DNA from 2 places in the Proteus columbae genome. Region 2 is predicted to be linked to the other one. Evidence: predicted binding sites of a transcription regulator. Region 2 holds the regulator's gene; the other holds the start of a gene.
What was found. The regulator sigma-54, encoded in region 2, starts transcription at its own class of promoters, with help from an activator protein. The targets are predictions, from matches to a motif close to GTTGGCACANNTTTCGCTNT.
Positions count from the first base shown of each region.

Region 1: glnA (glutamate--ammonia ligase) is a predicted target of sigma-54. The motif match lies at 3,932-3,951, and genes of this name have one in related genera.

Region 1 is NZ_CP043925.1:3,828,307-3,836,192, reverse strand. It holds gene glnG (nitrogen regulation protein NR(I)) at 1-1,198, opposite strand, end outside; gene glnL (nitrogen regulation protein NR(II)) at 1,209-2,255, opposite strand; gene glnA (glutamate--ammonia ligase) at 2,440-3,849, opposite strand; gene typA (ribosome-dependent GTPase TypA) at 4,210-6,045, shown strand; gene yihX (glucose-1-phosphatase) at 6,496-7,113, shown strand; gene dtd (D-aminoacyl-tRNA deacylase) at 7,181-7,618, shown strand; gene fabY (fatty acid biosynthesis protein FabY) at 7,655-7,886, shown strand, end outside.
Region 2 is NZ_CP043925.1:530,222-538,107, reverse strand. It holds gene F1325_RS02605 (calcium/sodium antiporter) at 1-47, shown strand, start outside; gene kdsD (arabinose-5-phosphate isomerase KdsD) at 66-1,040, shown strand; gene kdsC (3-deoxy-manno-octulosonate-8-phosphatase KdsC) at 1,068-1,625, shown strand; gene lptC (LPS export ABC transporter periplasmic protein LptC) at 1,642-2,220, shown strand; gene lptA (lipopolysaccharide ABC transporter substrate-binding protein LptA) at 2,201-2,734, shown strand; gene lptB (LPS export ABC transporter ATP-binding protein) at 2,741-3,466, shown strand; gene rpoN (RNA polymerase factor sigma-54) at 3,526-5,007, shown strand; gene hpf (ribosome hibernation promoting factor) at 5,031-5,318, shown strand; gene ptsN (PTS IIA-like nitrogen regulatory protein PtsN) at 5,468-5,935, shown strand; gene rapZ (RNase adapter RapZ) at 6,015-6,869, shown strand; gene npr (PTS phosphocarrier protein NPr) at 6,866-7,138, shown strand; gene rnk (nucleoside diphosphate kinase regulator) at 7,314-7,724, shown strand; gene pmbA (metalloprotease PmbA) at 7,841-7,886, opposite strand, start outside.

The DNA.
Region 1 (7,886 bases), 820 kb from region 2:
AAATTCGACTGATATTTTTTGCTTTTTCATCATGTTGGCGAATTTCTTGTGGTAAATCTTGAGGCATAATCTCTTGGCTTGCCGTCATTACCGTTAACCAGCGACACACATTTTCTAATTGTCTGACGTTACCTGACCAGTTGTATTCCATCATTATTTGTAAACTTTGCTGATGAAGAACTTTGGCTTCGACACCCAATTCTTTTGCTGTTTTTTGCAGAAAATAGCGCGCTAAGCTAGGAATATCTTCGGTTCTATCGCGTAATGGTGGTAACTGAATGCGTATGACATTGAGGCGATGATAGAGATCTTCACGAAAATCACCGGCTTGAACTCGCCTTTCTAAGTCTTGATGAGTAGCGGCAATAATACGCACATCGACTTTTACAGGGGCATAACCGCCTACTCGATAAAATTGCCCTTCAGCAAGGACTCGCAGTAAACGTGTTTGAATATCAAGAGGCATATCACCAATTTCATCAAGAAACAGTGAACCGCCATTTGCTTGTTCAAATCGACCTTGGCGTACTTGAGAGGCGCCTGTAAATGCCCCTTTTTCGTGACCAAAAAGCTCTGATTCAATCAAGTCTTTAGGAATTGCCGCCATATTTAAGGCGATAAAAGGAGAGGACGCTCTTGGACTGTGGCGATGTAATGCATGTGCCACTAACTCTTTTCCTGTCCCCGATTCCCCATTAATGAGCACACTAATTGAGGAGCGAGAAAGCCGACCAATAATACGGTAAACCTCTTGCATTGCAGGTGCTTCACCAATCATATCTGTAACTGATTGTAGCAAGGTTTCATCGGTATTCGGTTGTTTTTGTTCGCGATAATGAGTAATGGCGCGGTCAATTAATGCCAATGTTTCGTCGATATCGAATGGCTTTGGTAAGTAATCAAATGCCCCTTGTTGATAGGCATTAACGGCAGCGTCGAGATCAGAATGTGCCGTCATAATAATAACGGGCAGAGTTGGATATTGTTCTTTAATTATTTTTAAAAGAGATAAACCGTCGATATCAGGCATACGAATGTCTGATAACAATACATCAGGTTGTTCTGTATTGAGTGCATTAAGCACATCATTCGCATGTTCAAAGGCTTTACAAGACATACCTTCACGAGAAATGGCACGTTCAAGTACCCAGCGAATGGAGCTGTCATCATCAACAACCCATACATTTCCTTTTTGCATTGGTTATCTCCTACTTAATTGGTAAATAAATAGAAAATTCAGTATTTCCGGGCCAACTGGTAAATTCAATTTTACCTGCATGTTGATCCACTAAATTACGCGCAATAGAGAGCCCTAATCCATTACCACCTTCTCTACCACTCACCATGGGGTAAAAAAGCGTATCTTGTAGATGAGGAGGAATGCCATCACCGGTATCAATCACATCTATACGCGCAGCAAGGCGGTGACGTTCGCCATGAAGTGTGATTTGAAAAGCCGTACGGGTACGCAAAATAATCGTTCCCCCTGTTTTTTCGACGGCTTGTAAGGCGTTGCGTGTAATATTTAGGAGTACTTGTTCTATTTGATCTGGGTAATGTGATAACTCAGGTAAGCTGGGATCGTAATCTTTTAGCAAGGTGACATTTTCAGGGCATTCGAGCGAAATAAGCTGAGCAACACGCTCAACAACATGGTGAATACTCTGATGTATTTTTGTCCCTGGATGTTGGGGGCCGAGTAATCTGTCTACCAGCACACGTAGGCGATCAGCTTGTTCAATAATGACTTGTGTATATTCCGTTAAAGCTGGATCAGGTAAGGATTTTGCTAGCAATTGAGCCGCGCCCCGTAATCCTCCCAACGGATTTTTAATTTCATGTGCCAGCCCCCTAACCAATTCCCTCGCTGCCATTTGCTGTGCTTGTTGTATCTGCTCTTGGCTTAACCGGCGTTGACTATCCATAGGCGCCAGCTCCAGCAAAATGTGTTGCTCGGAAATAGGTTGGGCACTGAGCGACATTGTGTGTGATTGATTATTTACAACCAATATCACTTCATTGTCGGTAAAGCTTTGTCCATTCGCTAATGTTTCACGCATTAAATCAGCATCAAAAGAGTAATAGCTGAAAAGGGCAGTGAAAGGCGTTTCAAATAATTTTCGACGGCTTTGTGCTAAAACCTGTAACGCAGAATGATTTGCGTAGCAAATAATAAACTCTTTGTTGATAACCAATACAGAGTGTATCAATGAGTCTAAAATTAATGTGTTGTCAGGTAAGTCTGCCGTTTCCATATTGAATACCCCATTGCACCATTTTAGTGCATCTTACCTTTATTACATTAATGAACCAATGCGTAAGTGAAAAGACTGACTCCTTAAATGGGAGAAAAGTGCCCATCCGAAGATGGGCAAAATAGCTTCACGGCAAAAAAAAACAGTTTTACATCTAGGCTTAAGTTTTTATCAATAAAAGGTCTTAAGCGCTGTAATACATTTCAAATTCAAGAGGATGCGGAGCCATACGTACACGTTGAACATCAGCACGTAATAATTCTAAATAAGCATCAATAGCATCATCAGTAAATACACCACCGCGGGTTAAGAATTCACGATCTGCATTTAATGTATTTAATGCTTCTTCTAATGAACCTGCGACAGTTGGGATCTCTTTTGCTTCTTCTGGTGGTAAGTCATAGAGGTTTTTATCCATAGCATCACCTGGGTGAATTTTATTGATAATGCCATCGAGACCAGCCATTAACTGAGCCGCAAACGCTAAATAAGGGTTTGCTAAAGGATCTGGGAAACGTACTTCTATACGGCGCGCTTTCATGCTGGCAACCACAGGAATACGAATTGACGCTGAGCGGTTACGTGCAGAGTAAGCGAGCATTACAGGGGCTTCAAAACCTGGGACTAAACGTTTGTAAGAGTTAGTCGTTGGGTTAGTAAATGCATTTAGCGCACGAGCGTGTTTGATAATACCGCCGATGTAATACAGCGCCATTTCAGATAATCCGCCGTATTTGTCACCTGCAAATAGGTTTACACCGTTTTTAGACAGTGACATATGGCAGTGCATACCTGAGCCGTTATCACCCACTAATGGTTTTGGCATAAAGGTCGCTGTTTTACCAAATACGTGAGCTACGTTTTGTACCACGTATTTATAAATTTGGGTTTCATCTGCTTTTTTGGTCATGGTATTAAAGCGAGTAGCCACTTCATTTTGACCCGCAGTTGCTACTTCATGGTGATGAGCTTCAACGACTAAGCCCATTTCTTCCATGATGTTACACATAGTAGAACGAATATCTTGTGATGAATCGACGGGTGGCAGTGGGAAATAACCACCTTTAACCATCGGGCGGTGGCCTTTGTTGCCGTCTTCATATTTGGTATTGGTGTTCCATGCCGCTTCAATATCGTTGATAGCGTAAGATGCGCCGGAAATATCGTTTTTGAAACGAATATCATCAAATAGGAAGAACTCTGGCTCTGGCCCAAACAGTACTGTGTCTGCGATACCACTTGATTTTAAATAGTCTTCAGCACGTTTTGAGATAGAACGTGGGTCGCGATCATAGCCTTGCATTGTGCCAGGTTCTAAAACGTCACAACGAATAATCAGAGTTGGATCTTGGAAAAATGGATCAAGCATTGTGGTTGTTGCATCTGGCATCAGCACCATGTCTGATTCGTTAATGCCTTTCCAGCCACCAATAGAAGAGCCATCGAACATTTTTCCTTCTTCAAAGAAATCATCGTTAACCTGATGAGCCGGAATAGTAAGATGTTGTTCTTTACCGCGGGTATCAGTGAAACGTAAGTCAATATATCTAACTTTATGTTCTTCAATCATGGATAATACATGTTCAAGGGACATAGGAACTCTCCTGGCGAATGGTTTTATTGAGTACAGTGGCCTTACACATTTTTTCGGTGAATTTTTTGCTCACCTAAATTCTATTGCGAAAAGCATGCCAACTTATCTAAAAAGGGATATATACTGTATTGATGAAGTTTAGTGTAGAATATCTCCTGTGATTTTTTAATTATTGCACAAAGTTGGTGCAAATTAAGCCTAATTAGTTGCACTGTTTTGGTGCAAACGAACGGATGCTACTAAATTCTGAGGCGTGAAAAGGATCACAATTCAATTAATTGCATATTGTTAAGCAATCATTATTGTGATCTTGTTTAGTCTCTCGTCTAAAGCGTGTACAATACTGCGCTTATTTCTACAATGCCTGAGGCAAATTTTGTGATCGAAAACTTGCGTAATATCGCCATCATCGCCCACGTTGACCATGGTAAAACAACTATCGTCGATAAATTACTACAGCAATCTGGTACGTTCGGCGAACGTGAAACCGTTGCTGAGCGCGTGATGGACTCAAATGATCTCGAAAGAGAGCGCGGAATTACTATTCTTGCGAAAAATACAGCGATTAAATGGAATGACTATCGTATCAATATCGTAGATACCCCAGGACACGCCGACTTCGGTGGTGAGGTAGAACGCGTTATGTCTATGGTAGACAGCGTTCTATTGCTGGTTGACGCGATGGATGGCCCAATGCCACAAACTCGTTTTGTGACACAAAAAGCATTTGCTAACAACTTAAAACCAATCGTTGTTATCAATAAAGTTGACCGCCCTGGTGCGCGTCCAGACTGGGTTGTTGATCAGGTATTTGACCTGTTCGTAAACTTAGGTGCAACTGACGAACAACTTGATTTCCCAATTATCTATGCATCTGCATTAAACGGTATTGCGGGAACAGATTACAATGACATGGCTGAAGATATGACTCCGTTATATGAAGCTATTGTCAAATATGTAGAGCCACCAAAAGTTGATCTGGACGGCACATTCCAGATGCAAATTTCTCAGTTGGACTACAACAACTACCTAGGTGTTATCGGTATCGGTCGTATCAAGCGTGGTAAGGTTAAACCTAACCAGCAAGTGACTATCATCGATAGCGAAGGTAATACTCGTAACGGTAAAGTCGGTAAAGTGTTAGGTCACTTAGGCTTAGAACGTATTGAAGTTGAAGTAGCAGAAGCTGGCGATATCATCGCAATTACAGGCTTAGGCGAACTGAATATTTCTGATACGATCTGCGAAACAGGTGCTGTTGAAGCATTACCTGCATTAGCTGTTGATGAACCAACTGTTAGCATGTATTTCTGTGTTAATACTTCACCTTTCTGTGGTCGTGAAGGTAAGTTTGTGACTTCTCGTCAGATTTTAGATCGTCTGAAAAAAGAGTTAGTCCATAACGTAGCATTACGTGTAGAAGAAACTGAAGATCCAGATGCATTCCGTGTATCAGGTCGTGGTGAGCTTCACCTGTCAGTTCTGATCGAAAATATGCGTCGTGAAGGTTACGAATTAGGTGTATCTCGTCCTAAAGTTATCTTCCGTGATATTGACGGCCGTAAACAAGAGCCTTTCGAACAAGTCACTATCGATATTGAAGAACAGCACCAAGGTGATGTGATGCAAGCGATGGGTGAACGTAAAGGCGAAATGCGTGATATGCAACCAGATGGTAAAGGACGTGTACGTTTAGACTACATTATCCCTAGCCGTGGTCTGATTGGTTTCCGTACTGAATTTATGACCATGACATCAGGTACTGGTTTACTGTATGCAACATTCAGTCACTATGATGATGTTCGTCCAGGTGAAATCGGTCGCCGTAATAACGGTGTTATGATCTCTAATGGCCAAGGTAAAGCCGTTGCTTACGCACTGTATAGCTTACAAGACCGCGGTAAATTATTCGTTACTCATGGTGCAGAAGTTTATGAAGGCCAAGTGATTGGTATTCATACTCGCTCTAATGACTTAACAGTAAACTGCTTAACTGGTAAAAAGCTGACTAACATGCGTGCTTCTGGTACTGATGAGGCGACAACGCTGACTCCACACCTGAAACAAACATTAGAACAAGCATTAGAATTTATTGATGACGATGAGTTAGTTGAAGTAACTCCGCAGTCTATTCGTCTGCGTAAGCGTTATCTGTCAGAAAACGATCGTCGTCGTGCTTACCGTAGCAAAGACTAATTCGTTATTCTGATAACATAATTCTTAGGGCGCGTTTAGCGCCCTGAGTTTATACTCGTCATACTTCAAGTTATAGAGGTGTTGGCTACGTTCAATTAGTCGAGTCACATAGTTTATCTACGTTCCCCGTCTATCTTTATTGTCGCCTACCTGTAACTTAAATTATTTAGAGTATCTGGTACTACTAGTCGTGCTATAAGATAGTAGTACTATAAGACGAATGCGGTGGGAAATTTGCCACCGCATAAGTTTTACGCCTCCTTCCTATCTTTCAGTGAACTACATCTTAAAGTTAAACTCCTTTTGTCTCATTTTGCTTCTCTCCCTCTTCTGGTTTTCTGTTTTACAAAAAAATTAAGTGTGATTATTGTACTTTTTTGACGTTTAAGCCTGTTCAGTAAAGCGATTTATGATTAAAGTAAAATGAGTTTTCTATTATGGAGAGGATTTATGCTTTATATCTTTGATATGGGTAATGTGATTATTGATATCGATTTTAACCGAGTATTCGCAGTATGGAGTAAGCTGAGTGGTGTTCCATTAGCAAGCATAAAAAAGGATTTCACCGCCGGTGAAGTTTTTAAATTACATGAGCGCGGTAATATTACAGATATCGAATTTGCTGAAGAAATTAACTCAGAACTTGGCATGAGCTTAAGCTTTGAGCAATTCGCTGAAGGATGGCAGGCTATTTTTATCGCAGTACGACCTGAAGTCATTGATATAATGAACAAATTAAGAGAACAAGGACATCGGGTTGTGGTGTTATCAAATACTAACCGTTTACACCAAGATTACTGGCCAGAACACTATCCTGAAATCGCGGCTTCTGCTGATTTTCTCTACTTGTCGCAAGATCTTGGCATGAGAAAGCCCGATCCTGAACTCTTTAAGTATGTTTTAGAATCTGAAGATGTTGAAGCACAAGATGCTGTTTTCTTTGATGATGTAAAAGCCAATGTTGATGCAGCTATTGCTGTGGGTATAAAGGGTGTACATGTCATTGATAAACAGACCATCATTGACTACTTCAAAGATTATGATTTTTCTCTCCCAGTAGAAGAATAATGCTATTGTAAGGATAACAATGGATTGAATTTGTTATCCTTTTTTATTGATTTATTTTGGAGAGAGCATGATCGCGTTAATTCAACGAGTGACACGGGCAAAAGTGGATATTGCAGGTGAAACTGTCGGCGCTATTAATCAAGGTTTATTGGTTTTATTAGGTGTAGAGAAAGACGACAACGAACAGAAAGCCAAAAGATTATGTGAGAAAGTATGCGGCTATCGTATATTTAGTGATGAAAACGACAAAATGAACCTAAATGTGCAACAAGCAGGTGGTAGTCTGTTAGTTGTATCTCAATTCACACTTGCCGCGGAAACACAAAAAGGAATGCGTCCAGGTTTTTCGAACGGTGCGCCCCCAGAATTAGCGAAAAATCTCTATCACTACTTTATTGAACAATGTCAGCAACAAGGCTTAGAAACGCAAACAGGTCAATTTGCTGCTGATATGCAAATCACACTGACTAATGACGGCCCAGTCACCTTTTGGCTGCAAGTATAACGTCGAACGTACAGTCGTGTTAAAAGGAGCTCAGATATGTACCATTTACGGACCCCAAAGACAGAGGCAGAATTTGATGCCTATTATGCTTTTCGCTGGGAAATGCTTCGTAAACCTCTACATCAACCTGAAGGCTCTGAAAAAGACGGTTATGACACTCTTGCTCATCATCAAATGGTTGTTGATGAAACAGGACAACCCGTTGCGATTGGGCGACTCTATATTAATGCCGACAATGAAGGTGCTATTCGCTTTATGGCGGTGCGTA
Region 2 (7,886 bases):
TTGTTTATATTACGGTGTTGTGCGTCGCACATTCTCTCTTAACCTAAAATAAATGGTACAAAAAAATGACCGAGTTTGATTTTCAGCAAGCGGGTAAAAAAGTCCTTCATATTGAGCGTGATGGGTTAGCTGAACTAGAACAATATATCAACGATGATTTTACGCTTGCCTGTGAAAAAATTTTTCACTGTCAAGGTCGAGTGATTGTGATGGGTATGGGTAAATCTGGCCATATTGGGCATAAAATTGCTGCAACATTCGCCAGTACAGGAACACCTTCTTTCTTTGTTCATCCTGGTGAAGCCAGCCACGGTGACTTAGGAATGGTGACAGAAAAAGATATCGTCCTAGCGATTTCAAACTCAGGGGAAGCCAGCGAGATCCTTGCGCTTATTCCAGTACTTAAACGTAAACAAATAACTCTGATTTGTATGACACGCACTCCTCAAAGTACAATGGGGAAAGCGTCCGATATTCATCTTTGTATCAAAGTACCTAAAGAAGCCTGTCCTTTAGGACTTGCCCCAACAACCAGTACAACGGCAACCTTGGTCATGGGGGATGCGCTAGCGATCGCACTTTTACGTGCCCGTGGTTTTACCGCTGAAGATTTTGCACTTTCTCATCCTGGTGGTGCACTAGGTCGTAAATTACTCCTTCATGTCAGTGATTTAATGAATAAAGAGGCAGATATTCCGCGTGTCACCAAAGATGCCACTTTACGTGAAGCACTTGTCGAGATAACCCGTAAAAAATTAGGAATGACCGTCATTTGCGATGATAATATGCTGATCAACGGTATCTTTACTGACGGTGACTTACGAAGAATATTTGATTTAGGGATAGATCTAAATAATGCCAAAATCTCTGATGTGATGACAAGAGGCGGTATTCGTATTCGCCCAGATTGTTTGGCCGTTGAAGCACTGAATTTAATGCAAGCAAAACATATCACCTCGCTATTAGTAACAGAACAAGATAGTGATATCCTGTTAGGTGTTTTACATATGCATGATTTATTACAGGCTGGTGTTGTATAAGATAGTCATAACGTTCGAAGGATAAAAATGAATACAATGATAGAAACTTGTTATGGTGCAGTAAGCGAACAAATCATCAAAAAAGCAGAAAAAATCCAATTGCTGATTTGTGATGTTGATGGTGTGATGTCAGACGGACTCATTTACATGGGCAATAATGGCGAAGAATTAAAAGCTTTTAATGTCCGTGATGGGTATGGAATCCGTTGTTTGCTTACATCCGGCATTGAGGTTGCTATCATTACAGGTCGTCAGTCTAAACTGTTAGAAGACCGTGCTAAAACCCTTGGTATTACATATCTTTACCAAGGTCAGCATAATAAGCTTTTGGCGTATCAACAACTGTTAGATACACTAAACCTTAAACCTGAACAAACAGCCTATATTGGTGACGACCTGATTGATTTACCTGTAATGGAAAAAGTGGGACTTTCTGTCGCCGTGGCTGATGCTCATCCATTACTTACACCTCATGCTAATTATGTAACTCGCATTGCGGGTGGTCGTGGTGCAGTACGAGAATTGTGTGATTTAATCCTTTTAGCGCAAGGTCGGCTTGAAGAAGCTAAAGGTCTTTCGATTTAACGTATAACGATACAGAATGAATAAATTAAAATCCTGGTTTACCTTAATTCTTGCCATTATCGCCCTTGGGCTGATTGGCTGGAACTACACTAATAACACTGAATTCGGTGATGGTGAGATTGTTGATGATGGTCAGCCAACTTATCAATCCAAATCATCGATATCTTTTGTTTACGAGCCAACGGGTATACTCGGATATAAACTTGTTGCTGATGATGTCAAAAATTATGCTCAGCAAAAGTTTACATGGTTTACTAACCCTGTCTTAACTACCTATTCACCGACAGGGGATGCAACATGGACAGTACGTGCGAATAAAGCCAAGCTGACAAACAGTAAAATGCTCTATCTTTATGGCGATGTTCAAATTGATAGTTTAACCGATGATTCTCAACTACAGAGAATAAGCACAGACAATGCTATCGCAAATTTGGATACACAGGATGTTTCCTCTGATGATGAAGTGACTATTATCGGCGTCGGACTGAAATCAGTCGGCTTAAAAATGCGAGGCAATCTGCGCGAGAAACGTGCAGAGCTGATTGAAAAGGTAAACACCTATTATGAGATCCCTAATGAATCAAAAAATCCGTAATACACTGATTATCGGTACACTTTTAGCGATAAGTGTACCTGCGATGGCGCTAAAAGATGACACACAACAACCTATCGTTGTGAACTCAGAGAAACAGTCGCTTGATCTAGAAAAAAACGTCACAACCTTTACACAAAATGTTGTGATCAAACAAGGTTCTATCGATATTCGTGCTGATAAAGTTGTTGTCACACGCCCAGGTGGTGACTCCAAAAGGATCGTAATAGAAGCTTTTGGTAACCCAGTGACTTTTTATCAGTTACAAGATGATGGTAAACCTATCAAAGGTCGTGGCGAGAAAATGACCTATGAAATGGATAAAGAGTTAATGACCTTAACGGGTAAAGCCTATCTTGAACAATTAGACAGTAATATCACCGGTGATAAGATCACTTATCTCGTCCCAACTCAGCAAATGGAAGCTTTTAGCGGTAAAGGTAAACAAGTGACTACTGTTTTACTGCCTTCCCAGTTGCAAGAGAAAGGCCCTGGTGTTAACAACAAAGGTAAGTAACACTTTATGGCGCTGTTAAAAGCTGAAAATTTAGCGAAAGCATACAAAGGGCGCACCGTCGTCGGTGATGTAAGCCTGAACGTTAATTCAGGTGAGATTGTCGGCTTACTTGGACCAAATGGTGCAGGTAAAACAACCACATTCTATATGGTTGTTGGCATTGTCGCTCGTGATGCAGGTAGTATTACAATTGATGATGAAGACATTACGCTGTTACCGTTACATGAACGAGCACGTAAAGGCATTGGCTATCTTCCTCAAGAGGCGTCTATTTTTAGACGCTTAAGCGTTTATGACAACATTATGGGGATCTTAGAAATCCGCCATGATTTAACGCCTGAAGAACGAAAAGATCGAGCAGAAGAACTGCTAGAAGAGTTTAATGTCAGCCACTTACGTAACAGCTTAGGGCAATCATTATCAGGGGGAGAACGCCGCCGCGTTGAAATCGCGCGGGCATTGGCAGCAAACCCTAAATTCATTTTATTAGATGAACCTTTTGCGGGTGTTGACCCTATTTCGGTATTAGATATTAAAAAAATTATCCAGCATCTACGTGATTATGGATTAGGTGTACTGATTACTGACCATAACGTTCGTGAAACATTAGATGTGTGTGAACGTGCTTATATCGTCAGCCAAGGTCACCTTATCGCTCATGGTTCACCAGAAGAAATTCTTGAAAATGAGCAAGTTAAACGTGTTTACTTAGGTGAAGGCTTCCGCCTGTAATCTTTGATTCACTTTTACTCTGTCATGGATGACAACAGCAAAGGACTCATCGCATTATTATGAAACAAAGTCTGCAACTTCGTCTTAGTCAGCAACTGGCAATGACGCCACAGCTACAACAGGCTATTCGTTTGTTGCAACTTTCGACGCTTGAATTACAACAAGAAATTCAGCAAGCGCTTGAGTCTAATCCACTTCTAGAACAAGACGACGATCAACAAGATCCCGTTTCAGATGAGACCTCTCATACAGAGAATCAGTCAGACTCTACAACAGAAACAACAACTGAAAACGGAGTTGAAGAGTTCGACACGCTGGATGCTTTAGAGCAAAAAGAGATGCCTGATGATCTCCCTTTGGATACTCAATGGGAAGAGATCTACACCGCTGGCACTCCTTCTGGCACCAGTAATGACTATACTGATGATGAGCTTCCACTGTATCAAGGTGAAACAACTGCCTCATTGCAAGATTACCTCACATGGCAGGCTGATCTCACCCCATTTTCAGAAACAGACAGAGCAATTGCGATAAGTATTATCGATGCTATTGATGAAACAGGCTATTTAACTGTCACAACAGATGACATCCTTACTGGAATGGGCGATGATGAATTAGAGCTTGATGAAGTCGAAGCCGTATTAAAACGTATTCAACGCTTTGATCCTATTGGTGTTGCTGCTCGTGATTTAAAAGAGTGTCTTTTGATTCAGCTATCCGCTTTTTCAACAGAAACACCCTATCTTAAAGAAACGCAGTTAGTCATTAGCCAATATTTAGAGTTGCTAGGTAACCGTGATTTTCGTCAATTGATGCGTCAAACGAAATTACGAGAAGAGACACTAAAATCTGTTATTGAGATGATCCAGTCTCTTGATCCTAAGCCCGGATTAAGTATTGATACAGGCGAGTCAGAGTATGTTATTCCAGATATACTGGTAAAAAAATCAGGTGAACGCTGGCAAGTTGAGTTAAATACAGATAGCATTCCTCGCCTACGAATAAATGAGACTTATGCAGCATTGGGTCAATCGACTCAAAATGAAAGTGATGGAAAATTTATTCGTGACAATTTACAAGAAGCCAAATGGCTGATAAAAAGTTTAGAAAGCCGTAATGAGACATTATTAAAAGTCGCTCATTGCATTGTTGACACACAGCAGGCATTTTTCGAATTGGGTGAAGAGCATATGAAACCCCTAGTGTTAGCCGATATTGCTGAACAGGTTGAAATGCACGAATCCACCATTTCTCGCGTGACAACGCAAAAATTTTTGCATTGCCCGAGAGGAATTTTCGAATTGAAGTATTTTTTCTCTAGCCATGTGAATACTGATAGCGGAGGCGAAGCCTCTTCAACAGCAATCAGGGCTTTAGTGAAGAAACTAATCGCAGCAGAAAATCCAGCGAAACCACTTAGTGATAGTAAACTGGCTGATATGCTCGCAGAACTTGGAATACAAGTTGCTCGACGCACTGTTGCGAAGTATAGAGAGTCATTATCCATCCCGCCTTCAAATCAACGCAAAGAGTTGGTTTGAGCATAATTGAGAAGGAAGACACTATGGAACTTCAAATCACTGGTCATAATATTGAATTAACCGATGCTCTGCGTGATACCGTCAAAGCAAAAAGCGCGAAATTACCTCAGTTCTTTGACAAAATTAATAACGTTCAGGTTATCCTGAAAGTCGAGAAAGTTAATAAAATCGCGGAAGCGACCATTCAAGTTAATGGCGGTGAATTGCATGCCTCTGCAGAAGCAGAAGATATGTACGCAGCAATTGATGGATTAATGGATAAACTGGCTCGTCAATTAACCAAACACAAAGATAAACTGAGACAACATTAATTCATTTCCCATTGTGAAATGGAGATACAATCGGCGAAGTTACTGCGTTGTTTATGACTCGGTTTAAACCAACGCCTAATCAATATCAGTAACGAAAAACCAGATGTCACTTTGTGGCATCTGGTTTGCTGGTCTAAGTGAATAAGACAATGAACAACGATACAAAGATGAATATTAGCGACGTACTTTCTCTGGCATGTACGCATAATGATGTACATTGCACGAGTAAAAAGCGCGCGTTAGAAATTATCAGTGAAAATGCAGCAAAAGCACTTAATTTACCCGAAACACTGATATTTGAAGCCTTATTGACGCGTGAAAAAGTCGGTACAACAGGGATTGGGGGTGGTTTGGCTATCCCTCATGGACGTATTGAAAGTGATGAAACAGAAAAAGTAGTTGGAGTGTTTCTTCACCTAAGCGAACCTATTGCCTTCGACGCTATTGATAATCAACCTGTCGACTTGTTGTTCGCATTACTCGTTCCTGCAACACAATGTAAGGAACATTTACACACACTGTCTTTGATTGCAAAACAGTTGGCAGACAAAAATTTATGTCGCCGACTACGCTCCGCACAAAGTGATGAAGAGCTTTATCAGATTATCACTGAATAACCCCTACGGGTTTAGTAGGACGCGATTAGCATACAGTGGAATGATATTCATCACTGGGAAATTATAGGGGAGCTACCTCATGGTGCTGATGATAGTCAGCGGACGCTCTGGTTCAGGTAAGTCGGTCGCTTTGCGTGCGCTTGAAGACATGGGATTTTATTGTGTTGATAACTTACCTGTTGATCTTTTACCTGAGCTCGCAAAAACACTGGCTGAACGTGATGCTTCTGCTGCCGCAGTCAGTATTGATGTCCGAAATATGCCAGAGTCGCCGGAGATCTTCGAAAAAGCGCTGGAAAGTTTACCCGCTGAATATTCTCCACAACTCTTATTTTTAGACGCAGATAGAAATACCTTAATTCGTCGTTATAGTGATACACGACGTCTACACCCTCTCTCAACTAAAAATCTTTCATTAGAAATGGCGATTGATACAGAGAGTGATCTGCTTGAGCCATTACGATCACGAGCTGATCTCATCATTGACACCTCTGAAATGTCAGTTCATGAGCTTGCAGAAATGCTGCGTACTCGCTTATTAGGCAAGCGTGAACGTGAGCTAACGATGGTTTTTGAATCCTTTGGCTTTAAGCATGGTATTCCTATTGATGCGGATTATGTTTTTGATGTGCGATTCTTACCAAATCCACATTGGGATCCTAAACTGCGTCCAATGACAGGTCTAGATCGCCCTGTCGCGGCATTTTTAGATAGACACACCGAAGTTCATAACTTTATTTATCAAACTAGAAGCTATCTTGAACTTTGGTTGCCGATGTTAGAAACCAATAACCGTAGTTATTTAACGGTTGCGATCGGTTGTACGGGAGGTAAACACCGCTCTGTTTATGTTGCTGAGCAACTCGCAGATTATTTCCGCTCTAGAGGGAAAAACGTACAATCACGCCACAGAACACTAGAAAAACGCAAATGACCCAATATCGACAAGTTGCGATTAAAAATCGGCTCGGTATGCATGCAAGACCTGCAATGAAGTTGTTTGATTTAGTAAAAACATTTCAATCAACCGTCATTTTACGCAACAACGAAGGGGTTGAAGCACAAGCGGATAGTGTGATTGCTATGCTAATGTTAGATTCAGAGCAAGGCAGTCAAATTGATATAGAAGTTACTGGTAGTGATGAAAATGAAGCTATTGATGCTATTATCGCATTATTTGAATCGGGGTTTGATGAAGAATAATCGCAATAGAAAACAATAGATTAGCATTTCTTAACTAAATAACCCGAAAGAGACTGTGATCACTGTCTCTTTCTTTTTTATACAGAACCGCCTATTATCTCTTATATGAGTTTAACAACACCCCCACCTCACTCGTGGGGGTGTTGTTTTGCATTGGAATAAATTGGAGTGTGGTATGACAAAGCCAACAATTATCATCAACGAACTTGATGCAGAACGTTTAGATTCATTACTTGAACAACCGGCATTTGCAGATAGTCCGATTGCTGAAGCATTGAATGAAGAATTAGATCGTGCTGACATTGTTACACCAGCTGATATCCCTGCTAATATTGTCACAATGAACAGCAAAGTCCGTTTTATGGACTTAAAAAATAATGAAGAGCGTACTCGTACTTTAGTGTATCCCGCTTCATTAAAAGACAGCACTACTGAACTCTCCGTCATGGCACCAATGGGTGCTGCGCTATTGGGTTTAGCCATTGATGATGAAATTAGTTGGAAGCTGCCTAATGGCCTTGAAACCAAGGTTAAAGTATTAGAAATTCTATACCAACCGGAAGCTGCGGGTGAATTACACCGTTAAGCAGAGCTGAAGGTTCGCGTCTTATTTTTATCTTATCGTTTGAAAAGCACACTGATAAACGCGATATCTCAGCCCATTGCGGGCTGAGATTAAGGGTTGTGACGAGTGTCTAAAATTTACTCACCTGCAATGCTCATTTCTGGTAACAACAACGATCCACAC